DNA from 2 places in the Marinobacter sp. M1C genome. Region 1 is predicted to be linked to the other one. Evidence: riboswitches for the same ligand, from Rfam matches in the RefSeq annotation. Region 1 holds a riboswitch; the other holds the start of a gene.
What was found. A riboswitch is a leader RNA that binds a small molecule or an ion and turns the genes downstream of it on or off. The one in region 1 is predicted to bind cobalamin.
Positions count from the first base shown of each region.

Region 2: it holds a riboswitch for cobalamin, as region 1 does, so the genes downstream of both, MIH19_RS01350 (TonB-dependent receptor) here and MIH19_RS21625 (ribonucleoside-diphosphate reductase subunit alpha) in region 1, are expected to answer to the same signal.

Region 1 is NZ_CP092289.1:4,569,878-4,575,707, reverse strand. It holds gene MIH19_RS21640 (FAD-binding and (Fe-S)-binding domain-containing protein) at 1-577, shown strand, start outside; gene MIH19_RS21635 (transporter substrate-binding domain-containing protein) at 658-1,494, shown strand; gene MIH19_RS21630 (DUF3047 domain-containing protein) at 1,498-2,241, opposite strand; cobalamin riboswitch at 2,349-2,557, shown strand; gene MIH19_RS21625 (ribonucleoside-diphosphate reductase subunit alpha) at 2,718-5,507, shown strand; gene MIH19_RS21620 (ribonucleotide-diphosphate reductase subunit beta) at 5,598-5,830, shown strand, end outside.
Region 2 is NZ_CP092289.1:293,268-299,097, forward strand. It holds gene cobU (bifunctional adenosylcobinamide kinase/adenosylcobinamide-phosphate guanylyltransferase) at 1-332, shown strand, start outside; gene cbiB (adenosylcobinamide-phosphate synthase CbiB) at 332-1,294, shown strand; gene cobD (threonine-phosphate decarboxylase CobD) at 1,294-2,313, shown strand; cobalamin riboswitch at 2,342-2,552, shown strand; gene MIH19_RS01350 (TonB-dependent receptor) at 2,713-4,533, shown strand; gene MIH19_RS01355 (cobalamin-binding protein) at 4,638-5,459, shown strand; gene MIH19_RS01360 (iron ABC transporter permease) at 5,490-5,830, shown strand, end outside.

The sequences.
Region 1 (5,830 bases):
CATGGATTCGCTGTGCTGCGGCCAGCCGTTTGCGTCCAAAGGTTATCCACAGCAGGCGGATCGTAAGCGCAGCGAAATGCTGGCGGCGGTAAAACGTGCCAGCCGCGACGGCCGCGACCCGATCTACTGCGACACCAGCCCCTGCACCCTGCGATTGCTGCAACAACAGAACCACGGCCTGGATATTTACGATCCGGTGCGGTTTATTCGCAGCCATCTGTTCGATCGGCTCGCGTTTACGCCGCAGAGCGAATCGGTGGCGGTACACGTTACCTGCAGCGCCCAGCATCTGGGGGAAGGGCAGGCACTGATTGATATCGCCCGTAAATGCAGTACCAACGTTGTGGTGCCCGAAGATATTCACTGCTGCGGCTTTGCCGGCGACAAGGGCTTCACCACGCCGGAACTGAATGACCACGCCTTGCGCACCCTGCAGCCGGTGGTACAGCATTGCACCGAGGGCGTATCGACTAGCCGTACTTGTGAAATTGGTTTAAGCAGTCACAGTGGTGTCGATTATCACAGCCTGGTGTATCTGGTAGACCGGGTAACCCGGCCAGCCCAAGCCCAAGGCTGAAAAATATAAGGCTTCTATGTGAAGATTTTTTGGCGCTCTGATAGTCTTGAAGGACGTTTCAATGAATCAAGGTGAGCGCCATGGACTGCCCCTTTGCATTACTGTTCAAACCTGGCCACCGCAAGCGCGGGCTGGCGTTAATGGTTGAATGTACGGCCTGCCTGCTTGGTTTTGCATTGGCGTCGCCATCAGCGTCAGCAGATCCAACGCAAACTCGTCAGACTTTGCAGGTGGGGTACACCGACTTTGCGCCATTCACATACCAAAACAGTCGGGGCCAGCCAGCAGGTGAATTCGTCGAAGCCACCCGCAAAGTGGTTGTTGAAGCGGGTTACGCCCCCAATTTTGTATTTCTACCCCCCAGCCGCATGCTGCTGCACCTGCGCAACGGCAGGTTGGACTTGGCGCCGACTCTCAGTGGCACGCCTTTGGTGGTGTACGAAACTCTGGAAAGCTGGGCAAGCCCCGTCACGGTGGAGCTGCATGCCTGGCACCTGAACACAACGGAAACACTGAAAACGTTTGACCAGATTAAACACAAGCGTGTGATTGTCGTCAGCGGCTATAACTATGGTGGATTGATGTCGTGGATGGAGAAACAGAGCGACATCGCCGTGACCGAAGCGCCAAACCACCGCGCCGCAATTGATATGCTCAAGCGCAACCGTGGCGATTATCTGCTGGATTATCGAAGGCCCGTGCAGGAACTGCTTTCGGCGCCTGGCGACGAGAATCTTCATTCCACCAAGCTGTTATCACGAAAAGGCGTATGGGTGTTTGCCCTCAGCAGTCCGCAAGCTTCAATATTGCGCGAACAATTTGATGACGCCTACATCCGCCTGGCTGAAAAGGGCGAGGTGCCACCGTTGCGGCGTTTGGGGCCAGGTTCTAAAATTGTCGGCTTTCCGGACTTATAACCGTTATGGCGCCTTTATGAGTTGTATATCGCCATACCAGGCGCTTGCTTGTTCGCCGGTGTTGTCGGAATCCGACATGATGGCAATGCCGATAATGGCTGGCGGTTCTTCACCAAAGGCTTTGCGGTAGTCCGCCATAATATCCCGCTCAATGCTCACCCAATCCCCGGCTTTGTCCGCGCCGCTGCTCACGGCCAACATTCGGGTTTTATCGGTGTAAGGGTTATTCACCCATTCGCCGATAGGCAGCCGGTTCGCCCAAATGTAGTTAATGGCATTGCCCGGCAGCGCTTCCCCGAACACCACCTCCACCGCTTTGCGCTTTGCGCGCTCAAAAAAACCGGCGTTGTCGGGCTGAAACTCAAAAGCCACGTAAATGCGCGCCGGGTAATCATCACCGTTTTTGCTGCGGGCATCGCCCTTGGCAAATACATTCGACACCTTCCAGCGCCAGCGCAGAATCAACGAATCCCGAGGTTGCACGTTTAACCGTGCAATCAGCCCGGATGCACCACCGGCAGTGTCGGCTTTGACCACCTGCACACCGTCCTCAACCAACAGTTGATAGCTGGAATGCTGGTCTATGTTGGGAAACTCCAGAGGCTCCCAGCCGTCGGTGATGCTTGTCATTTCAGAGAAGCGGGGCAGGTGGGGCGTTGTCTCTTCTGATTGAGAAAGTGCGACTGAGCTGAATATGAATAGCGGCAGTATTGAGAATGCCGAGAGTATGGAGAGTATCTTGTTCATGGGTCTATTCCCGTATATAGTGTTCGAGTTCTTGGTTGAATACCAGATGTAGTGAGCTTTAGTGATTAACGCGCAACCAATCTGGTCAGCGCTTAATCACCATTTGACCAAAAAAGCAATTTTTTGACCGCTTACATCACTATAGCTGGTAACGGGAATCCGGTGAGACTCCGGAACTGACGCGCAGCGGTATTGGGGAACAAGTGTGGCACACAGACACTGGCAGTTGCCGGGAAGTCGCCACACAAGGCCGAACGAACAGACACACCGTTCACGCCCCTAAGTCCGAAGACCTGCCAAGAACGCATCACTGCACCTTCGCGACACAGGTGAGCAGCAACAGTTTCAGTAACAGCACGTTGGCCGCTATGGCTTGTTGTGCGTTATTGCCCGATGGCAGCTTCAGGTGTTGCCACGGTTGTGACTGCCTGCGTACGCGAAGACAACGAATAAACGCGTATTCAGGATAACCCGCTATGTCTGCCTTATCGAACGATCTGCCCAACAAACTACAGGCCGCCCCATCCGCGACAGGCACCGCCACCGCGGCATCGCTGCAGGTGATCAAGCGCAATGGCAACCTGGTTAATTTTACCCCTTCAAAAATCAGTGTTGCCGTCACCAAAGCGTTTCTGGCGGTGGAAGGCGACCAGGCGGCAGGTTCTGCCCGCATTAACGACGCCGTTCACCGCGTAACCGAGCAGGTGGTGCAGGCCATCAGCCGCCGCCTGAAGGCGGGCGGTAAAGTTCACATTGAAGACATTCAAGACCAGGTAGAACTGGCCCTGATGCGCGCCGAAGAGCAAAAAGTGGCGCGGGCCTACGTTTTGTACCGTGAAGAACACGCCCGCGAACGCGCTCTGCACGAACCGGTGGAAGCCCACCCAACCCTGACCGTAAAACAAGCTGGCGGCCGCACCGTACCGCTAGACCTGGGCCTGATGAAACAGCAGGTCGACAACGCAGCCTTCGGGCTGGACGGCATTGACGCCGAATCCCTGGTGGAAGAATCTATACGCAACCTGTACAACGGCATCGACGAAGCTGAGGTTCTGTCGGCTTTGGTCATGACTGCCCGTGGCCGTATAGAGCGCGAACCGGACTACAGCGCCGTAACCGCCCGCCTACTGCTGGAACAGCTGCGGCTAGAAAACGTGACGGCGTTAAAACTCGACGCATCTTTAAGCCTTGCCGAAGTTTACCCGCAAGCCCTGAGCACCTTCATCAGCGCCGGTATTCGTTACGAATTACTGGACGAAGCCATGGCCACCTTCGACATGGAGCGCCTGGGCGCTGCATTGAAACCCGAGCGTGACCTGCAATTTGGCTTTCTGGGCCTGCAAACCTTATATGACAGGTACTTCCTGCACTGGAAAGAAGCCCGTCTGGAATTGCCGCAGGTGTTTTTCATGCGCGTTTCGATGGGCTTGGCCCTGCGTGAAGACGATCCCAACAGCCGCGCCATCGAGTTCTATGAACTGCTGTCGTCTTTCGACTATATGTCGTCCACCCCCACATTGTTCAACAGCGGCACCCGTCATTCCCAGCTGTCGTCCTGTTACCTGACCACCGTGGGCGATGATCTGGAGGCCATTTACGGCTCTATTCGTGATAACGCCATGTTGTCCAAATGGGCCGGTGGCCTGGGCAACGACTGGACGCCAGTACGCGCCATGGGTTCCCGCATCAAAGGCACCAACGGCCAAAGCCAGGGCGTAGTGCCGTTCCTGAAAGTGGTGAACGACACCGCAGTTGCTGTAAACCAAGGCGGCAAGCGCAAAGGCGCGGTGTGTGCTTATCTGGAAAGCTGGCACCTGGACATCGAAGAATTTCTGGAACTGCGTAAAAACACCGGTGACGAACGCCGCCGCACCCACGACATGAACACCGCCAACTGGGTGCCAGATTTGCTGATCGAGCGCATGCGTCAAGATCGCGACTGGACCTTGTTCAGCCCCAACGACGCGCCCGATTTGCACGATTTATACGGCAACGCCTTCCGCGAGCGCTACCAGCACTACGAAGCCTTGGCGGCAGAAGGCAAAATCGAACTGTTCAAAACCATCCCCGCCAAGCAACTGTGGCGCAAAATGCTGACCGTGCTGTTTGAAACCGGCCACCCGTGGATAACCTTCAAAGACCCCTGCAACCTGCGCTCGCCGCAGCAGCACAAAGGCGTGGTACACAGCTCTAACCTGTGCACAGAAATCACCCTGAACACCAGCGCCGACGAAATCGCCGTGTGCAACCTGGGTTCAGTAAACCTGGCCGCCCACATCAGTAACGGCGAGCTGGATGTAAAGCGCCTGGAACGCACCGTGGACACCGCCGTGCGGATGCTTGATAACGTTATAGACATCAACTTTTACGCCGTACCCCAAGCGCGTAATTCCAACCTGAAACACCGCCCGGTAGGCCTGGGTTTGATGGGCTTCCAAGACGCGCTCTACGCTTTGCGCTTGTCATATACCAGCCCGCAAGCGGTCGAATTTGCCGATGTGGCCATGGAGCAGCTGAGCTACTTCGCCATTCGTGCCTCTGCCCGGCTGGCGGCCGAACGCGGCGCTTATGAAAGCTACGAAGGTTCCCTGTGGAGCCAAAACATACTGCCCATCGATTCCATCGAACTGCTAAAAGCCGCCCGCCTTGAAGGCGACCTGAGCGTAAACACCGACAGCCGCCTGGACTGGGCGCCAGTGCGTGACCTGATTGCCAAGCACGGCATGCGCAACAGCAACGTGATGGCCATTGCGCCTACCGCCACCATTTCCAACATCGTGGGCGTGTCGCAATCCATCGAGCCGGCGTACCAGAACCTGTTCGTCAAATCGAACCTGTCTGGCGAATTCACTGTGGTGAACCCCTCGCTTGTGCGTGACCTAAAGGCCGAAGGCCTGTGGGACAACGTGATGGTGAACGACCTGAAATACTACGACGGCAGTGTGCAGCAAATCGAACGCATACCCACCGAACTGAAATCCCGCTACGCCACTGCGTTTGAAATTGACGCCCGCTGGTTGGTAGAAGCCGCATCACGCCGCCAAAAGTGGCTGGACCAAGGCCAAAGCCTGAACCTGTACATGGCTCAGCCCAGCGGTAAAAAACTCGACGAACTCTACCAACTGGCTTGGGAACGTGGCCTGAAAACCACCTACTACTTGCGGTCACTGGGTGCCACCGGCGCCAACGAACAAGCCGCGACAGTCGCCGCGCCGCAGCCCCAGGTGTGCAGCATCGACGAACCAGACTGCGAGGCGTGCCAGTAAGCCTTTCGGGGACAGACTTGAAGTCTGTTCCCTAACTCAACTCCCAAGGGACAGACTTCAAGTCCGCCCCCGTATTCAAAGGAAAAAACCATGTTGAACTGGGACGAAGACAAAAAACCCGAAAGCAAAATTGCTCTAGACAGCAGCATTGCCCCGGTAAACGCTGCCGACAAGCGCGTCATCAACGGCGAAACCGACATAAACCAGCTAGCCCCGTTCAAGTACCCCTGGGCTTGGGAATACTTCATGAACGCCAACAAAAACCACTGGACGCCGCTAGATGTGAACATGTCGCAAGACGTTCACGACTACCACCACCGCCT
Region 2 (5,830 bases), 470 kb from region 1:
TGGCCCTGGCCTCAGTGCTTGCCCTCCATGCCCGCGCAGGCCAAAAAGCGCCGTGCATTCTGGTGGATTGCATGAGCCTGTGGGTGAGTAATCTGCTGCACGCCGGCGAGACCGTTTTTGCGTGGGAGCGGGAAGAGTTTTTAACACAGCTGGTCCAGTACCCGGGTAAGCTGATTATTGTCAGCAACGAAGTGGGGCTGGGCATTATTGGCATGGACCCACTCACCCGACGCTTTGGCGACGAACTGGGCTGGTTGAATCAGGCCTTGGCCGAACACTGCGACACGGTGATGATGAGCGTCGCCGGTTTGCCGATGACCTTAAAATCGTAATGGCTCCTGTTTTCACTCCCTTTCTTGCGCCTTTTTTGGTTTGCCTGCTTGGCCTCATCCTTGATCAATTGTTGGGTGAACCCCGCCGACTGCACCCACTGGCAGGCTTTGGTAATCTGGCCAGCGTTTTGGAACGTCTGCTTAACAGCGCGCCACGAAATGCCTGGCGTAGCCTTATTCTGGGTGCTTTAGCCCTGTGTGCGCTTGTGCTGCCTCTGCTGTTTTTGGCGATCTGGTTGTCTGCTGTGCTCACGGGCTTTTGGTTGCTGCTGGCCCAGGCTGCTGCATTGTACTTCGCGCTTTCCCTCCGGGGCTTGGCAGAGCATGGTCTGGCCGTGGCCCAGCCGCTGCAAAGAGGCGAACTGGATGCGGCAAGGGGACAGGTCAGCCGCATTGTCAGCCGCCAGGCCAGCGCGCTGGATGAGCAAGGCGTGGCGGCCGCGGCCACCGAATCCATGCTGGAAAATGGCGCCGATGCTGTGTTTGCCAGCCTGTTCTGGTTTTTGGTGGGCGGTATACCTGGCGTTATTGTGCATCGTGCTGTGAATACGTTGGACGCCATGTGGGGTTATCGCAACCCGCAGTTTCTATACTTTGGCCGTGCCGCTGCCCGGCTGGACGACGTAATGGGCTGGGTGCCTGCGCGGCTTACGGCATTAACCTACACGCTGTTAGGCAATCGCAAGCTGGCCTGGTACTGCTGGCGCCGGCAGGCGCCCCAATGGGACAGCCCCAATGCTGGCCCGGTGATGGCGGCCGGCGCGGGTGCTTTAAATGTGCAACTCGGTGGCCCGTCGCCCTATGCGCAAGGTGTAAAACAGCGCCCGTATCTTGGCGGCACCAGCCCGGCCAGTGCCAACAGTATCCAGGCGGCTATTGCACTGGTACGCCACGGCACCTGGCTTTGGTTGGCTGTTATATTCGCCATAACCGGCCTTGTTGTCGCGGTGGCGGGGTCGTGATGCTACAGCACGGCGGGCGGCTGAATAACGCGGTAAAGCGCTGGGGCATTCCGCGCGAACAGTGGCTGGATTTATCGACCGGCATCAACCCGTTGGGGTGGCCGGTGCCGGAGTTGCCGGCAGATGTGTGGCAGCGCCTGCCAGAAGACGACGACGGCCTGGAAGAGATTATTCGTCATTGGTCAGGCGCACCCTTGGCTGCTGGTTGTGTGCCGGTTGCCGGCAGCCAAGCGGCCATTATGGCACTGCCCAAATTACGCAAACCCTGCCGTGTAGGTGTTCCGGTACCCGGCTATCAAGAACATGGGCACCACTGGCGTTCTGCTGGTCACAAAATGGTTCCAATAGGACGTGAACAGGTCAAGGGCGGCGCCTCGGGTTGTGACGATCGCTGGCTGGATCAGCTTGACGTGCTGGTGTGGATCAACCCTAACAACCCCACGGGTGCCGTCATTTCTCCCTCTACGCTGTTGCGCTGGCATAAGCGTTTGCAAAAACGCGGTGGCTGGCTGGTGGTGGACGAAGCGTTTATGGACCCCACGCCCGCTTTTAGCCTGGCCTGCCAGAGCGGCCGGCCGGGCTTGGTTGTTCTGCGCTCGCTGGGGAAGTTCTTTGGTTTGGCCGGGATACGCGCCGGCTTCGTGCTTGCCGATAAGAATCTTGTGGACAGGCTGACGGAAAAGCTGGGGCCATGGGCGGTGAATGGTCCTGCGCGCTATGTGATGGCAAAGGCGCTGTTGGATTTAAACTGGCAGCAAAATACCTGTGTCCGCTTGCAGAGTAGCGCTCAAAGGCTAAGAGAAATAGTGCATTCAGCCGGACTGAACCCGATGGGCGGAAGCGCTTTGTTCCATACTGTTCGCACCGATGCCCCAACCGCACTGGCGGACTGCCTCGCCGCGCAAGGCGTGCTGGTAAGAGTATTCGAACAGCCCGGTATGGTGCGCTTCGGCTTGGCGTCAGACGAGAGTCAATGGCGCCGTCTGGAAAAGGCGTTGGCGAGCGCCTCCCGTGATTAATCATTGACCAGAGATTAACGCGTTGTTAGCCTTGCCGTCGTTTTCAGGTGTTGTTTTGGCGTTATCATCATCGCCACAACAGTGAAACGGGAAGCCGGTTAAAGTCCGGCACTGCCCCCGCAACGGTAAGTGAGTGAACGGCTAAGAAAGGTGCCACTGTGCAAACGCATGGGAAGGCTTGTGCCGTTCAGCAATACAGCTCACAAGTCCGGAGACCGGCCTGTCAACACACCGAACGCTGCGGAGGGCAGTTGCGGTGGGTAAACACCGACCCTGTTTCACGGCATTTCCCCACCTTTTGTAAGGCGCCCGCTTCACTTGCGGCCTGCTTTTGCGCCTCTTTGCAGCACCAAAAAACTAACCATGCGGGTGCGCGTGGTGTGTCTACGAGTGCGTTTCATGAAAGCTTTCCGGTTTGTTGCCAGCAGTCTGTTGGTGCCTTTTGCATTAAGTCCTCTTTCTATTGCGGTTGCCCAAGAATCTACCGGCGCGACTCTGGATCCGATTGTGGTTACTGCTACGCTGGGCCCTAAAACTGTGGGTGAGAGCTTGGCGTCGGTGACTGTTATCAGCGAAGAAGAGATTCGCTCGAAAGCGCCTGCTGATTTTTCTGACCTTTTACGCGGCCAGCCGGGGATCAACGTGGTTGGTAACGGCTCCTTTGGCAAATCAACCAGCGTTTTTACCCGCGGTGTACAGAATGCCGGTACCGTTCTTCTGATTGACGGCGTAAAGCTGCACTCTGCAACGGGCGGCGGTGCCTCCTGGCAGTACGTTCCGACAGATCTTATTCAACGCGTGGAAGTTGTACGTGGCCCGCGTAGCTCGCTTTACGGCGCAGACGCTATGGGCGGTGTGGTTCAGGCTTTCTCGTTGGACCCGGAACAGGGTCAGCGGGGCTGGGTTGAGGCTGGTGCAGGTAACTTTGATACCCAAAAAACCAGTGCAGGTGCTTCTGGTTCGATTGGCAACACGCGTTTCAGCTTGAGCGGCTTGCATAAAGAGAGTGACGGCACGGCCATTATCGAGAACGGTGAAGATAAGGGGTTTCGCAATACCGCCGGCCTTGGCCGGGTTGTGCACACGCTCGATAACGGCGGTGAAGCCAGCATCATGTTGTTGCAGTCTGAGGGCAACACCGAGTACGAAGGTGGCAATATTGATTACCTGATCCGCACTGTCGGTTTTGGGTTGATGACGCCACTGACTGACAGTTGGCGAATGGGTATTCAGTTTGCCGAATCACGGGATGAAACTGAGTCGTTCACAGACTTTGGCGACAGCATTTATAACACGCGATTGCGCCAGGCTAGATGGGAAAATACCCTCTCGTTCAATGTCCATGAGCTGGTTGTGGGTGCAGAGCTGCAGCAGGATGAGGTCAGCGGTTCCCAGAATTATTCAGAAACCAGTAGAACCAATACGGCGGTATTCAGCCAGTTGCGCCTGAACTTTGGCCCGGTTGATGCTCAACTCAGTCTTCGCGGCGATGACAACGAAGCCTACGGCACCAACGAAACGGGTGGCTTGGCATTGGGTTACAGTTTTGACCAATCACACCGTGTCCGCGCGAGTTACGGTACGGCGTTCAGAGCGCCTACGTTCAATGACCTCTACTGGCCATTATCGTTTAACTACCAGGGCAATCCTGACCTGGAACCCGAGAAATCAGACAGCTATGAACTGGGCGTTAGCGGAAACTACCAGGTATGGTTTTGGGACCTGGCTGTTTATCAAATGGATATTGATAACCTGATTAGCTCTGGGCAGATTGGCACCGTTGATACTCGTGTTAACGTCGACGAGGCACGAATTCGCGGAGCGGAGTTAGGTGGCGGCTACGAACACGACGGCTGGCGGGCAGCGGTTGCACTAACCTTCATGGACCCTGAAGACCGTAACACCAAAAACCAGTTGGCACGCCGCGCGAAGCAAACGGCTCGATTTGATCTGGATAAAACCATCAATAACTTTGAGTTTGGTGGATCGGTGATTGTCGAAGGAGATCGCTATGACGACGGAGCTAACACTGAACGTTTGGCGGGCTTTGGGACACTGGATATCCGCGCAGGTTGGAGCTTTGCTTCAAACTGGAGCACCCGCCTGACTTTGGTTAACGCGCTTGATAAAGAGTACTCAACAGCAGAGCGTTTTGACGGTGTGAAGTACATCTCTGCAGGCCGCACAGCCATGCTGTCCGTTCGCTATGATATTCAGTAAGTCATAAAGACTGGAGTAAAAACGTGGTTTCTCACTGGTTGAATTTCAGGTTTGCTTTTGGGTTTCTAGTAGCAATCTTGGCGTATCCGACATCAGCCGGTGAGATGCAACGTTGCGCTGTGGATGACACCGGAAAAGAGCTTTGTTTATCAGCCCCCGCCCAGCGCGTCATCACTTTGTCGCCTGGCGCCACAGAGCTGATGTTCGCGGCCGGCGCCGGTGACAAAGTAATGGCCGTAGTCAATTACAGCGACTATCCCCCGGCGGCCCTTGAACGCCCTCTGATTGGCAGCCACACCCGTGTCGACATGGAAGCTTTATTGGCCTTTGATCCTGATCTGGTGGTTACCTGGGTAACAGGTAACCCGCCAGCACAGGTCGAGCTGCTTGATGAGTTGGGCGTGCCCACTTTTGCTATAGAACCCCGCACCTTTGCGGGGGTTTCTAACGTTATTGAACGGCTTTCCACCCTAGCCGGTACCGAGCTGGAAGGTTATGCCGAAGCTGAGCGCTTCCGCGTTGGGGTTGCCGCTTTAACGCAGCAGTATGCCGGCGTTAAACCCATACCGGTGTTTTACCAGGTGTGGGAGAAACCTTTAATGACCGTGAACAACAAGCACCTGATTGGCAAAGTGCTGAAGTTGTGTGGCGGTGTGAATGTGTTTGGCGATATGCAGCGGCTGATTCCCAGAATCAGTGCGGAAGTTGTGTTGCAGGCAGACCCCGATGCCATTCTTACCGGCAGCGTTGATGGCGTCAGCGACGACCAGTTGGATGAATGGAAGAAATATGCGGGGCTGACCGCGGTGGAAAAAAACAATCTGCTTTTCGTGCCGGCTTCGCCTATTTCCCGGCCTACGCCGAGGTTGCTTGATGCCATACAAACAGTCTGTGAAAAACTGGAAAACGCCCGTGAACGATTATAGACAAGGCCCTAACGCCCGGGTTCTGAACCGATGACCCGCGCTTTGGTCAGCTTAGGCCTGTTGGCTCTGGCATCCATGGCTTTTGCGCTGGCGCTGGGAAGCGTGACGGTTTCGCCTGCGGATGTGTGGCAGGTTATTAAGGGCGAAGGCAGTACGCTGCACCGAACCCTGTTGCTGGATTTGCGGTTGCCGCGCACGCTTGCGGCGTTTGGCACCGGCGGGTTGTTGGCAGTGGCAGGCGCCCTGATGCAAGTGTTGCTGCGCAACCCGTTGGCAGATCCTTACGTGCTTGGGCTTTCAGGCGGCGCAGCCGTTGGCGCATTACTGGCCATGCTGATGGGAATGGGCACGTTGATAATATCGGGCTCGGC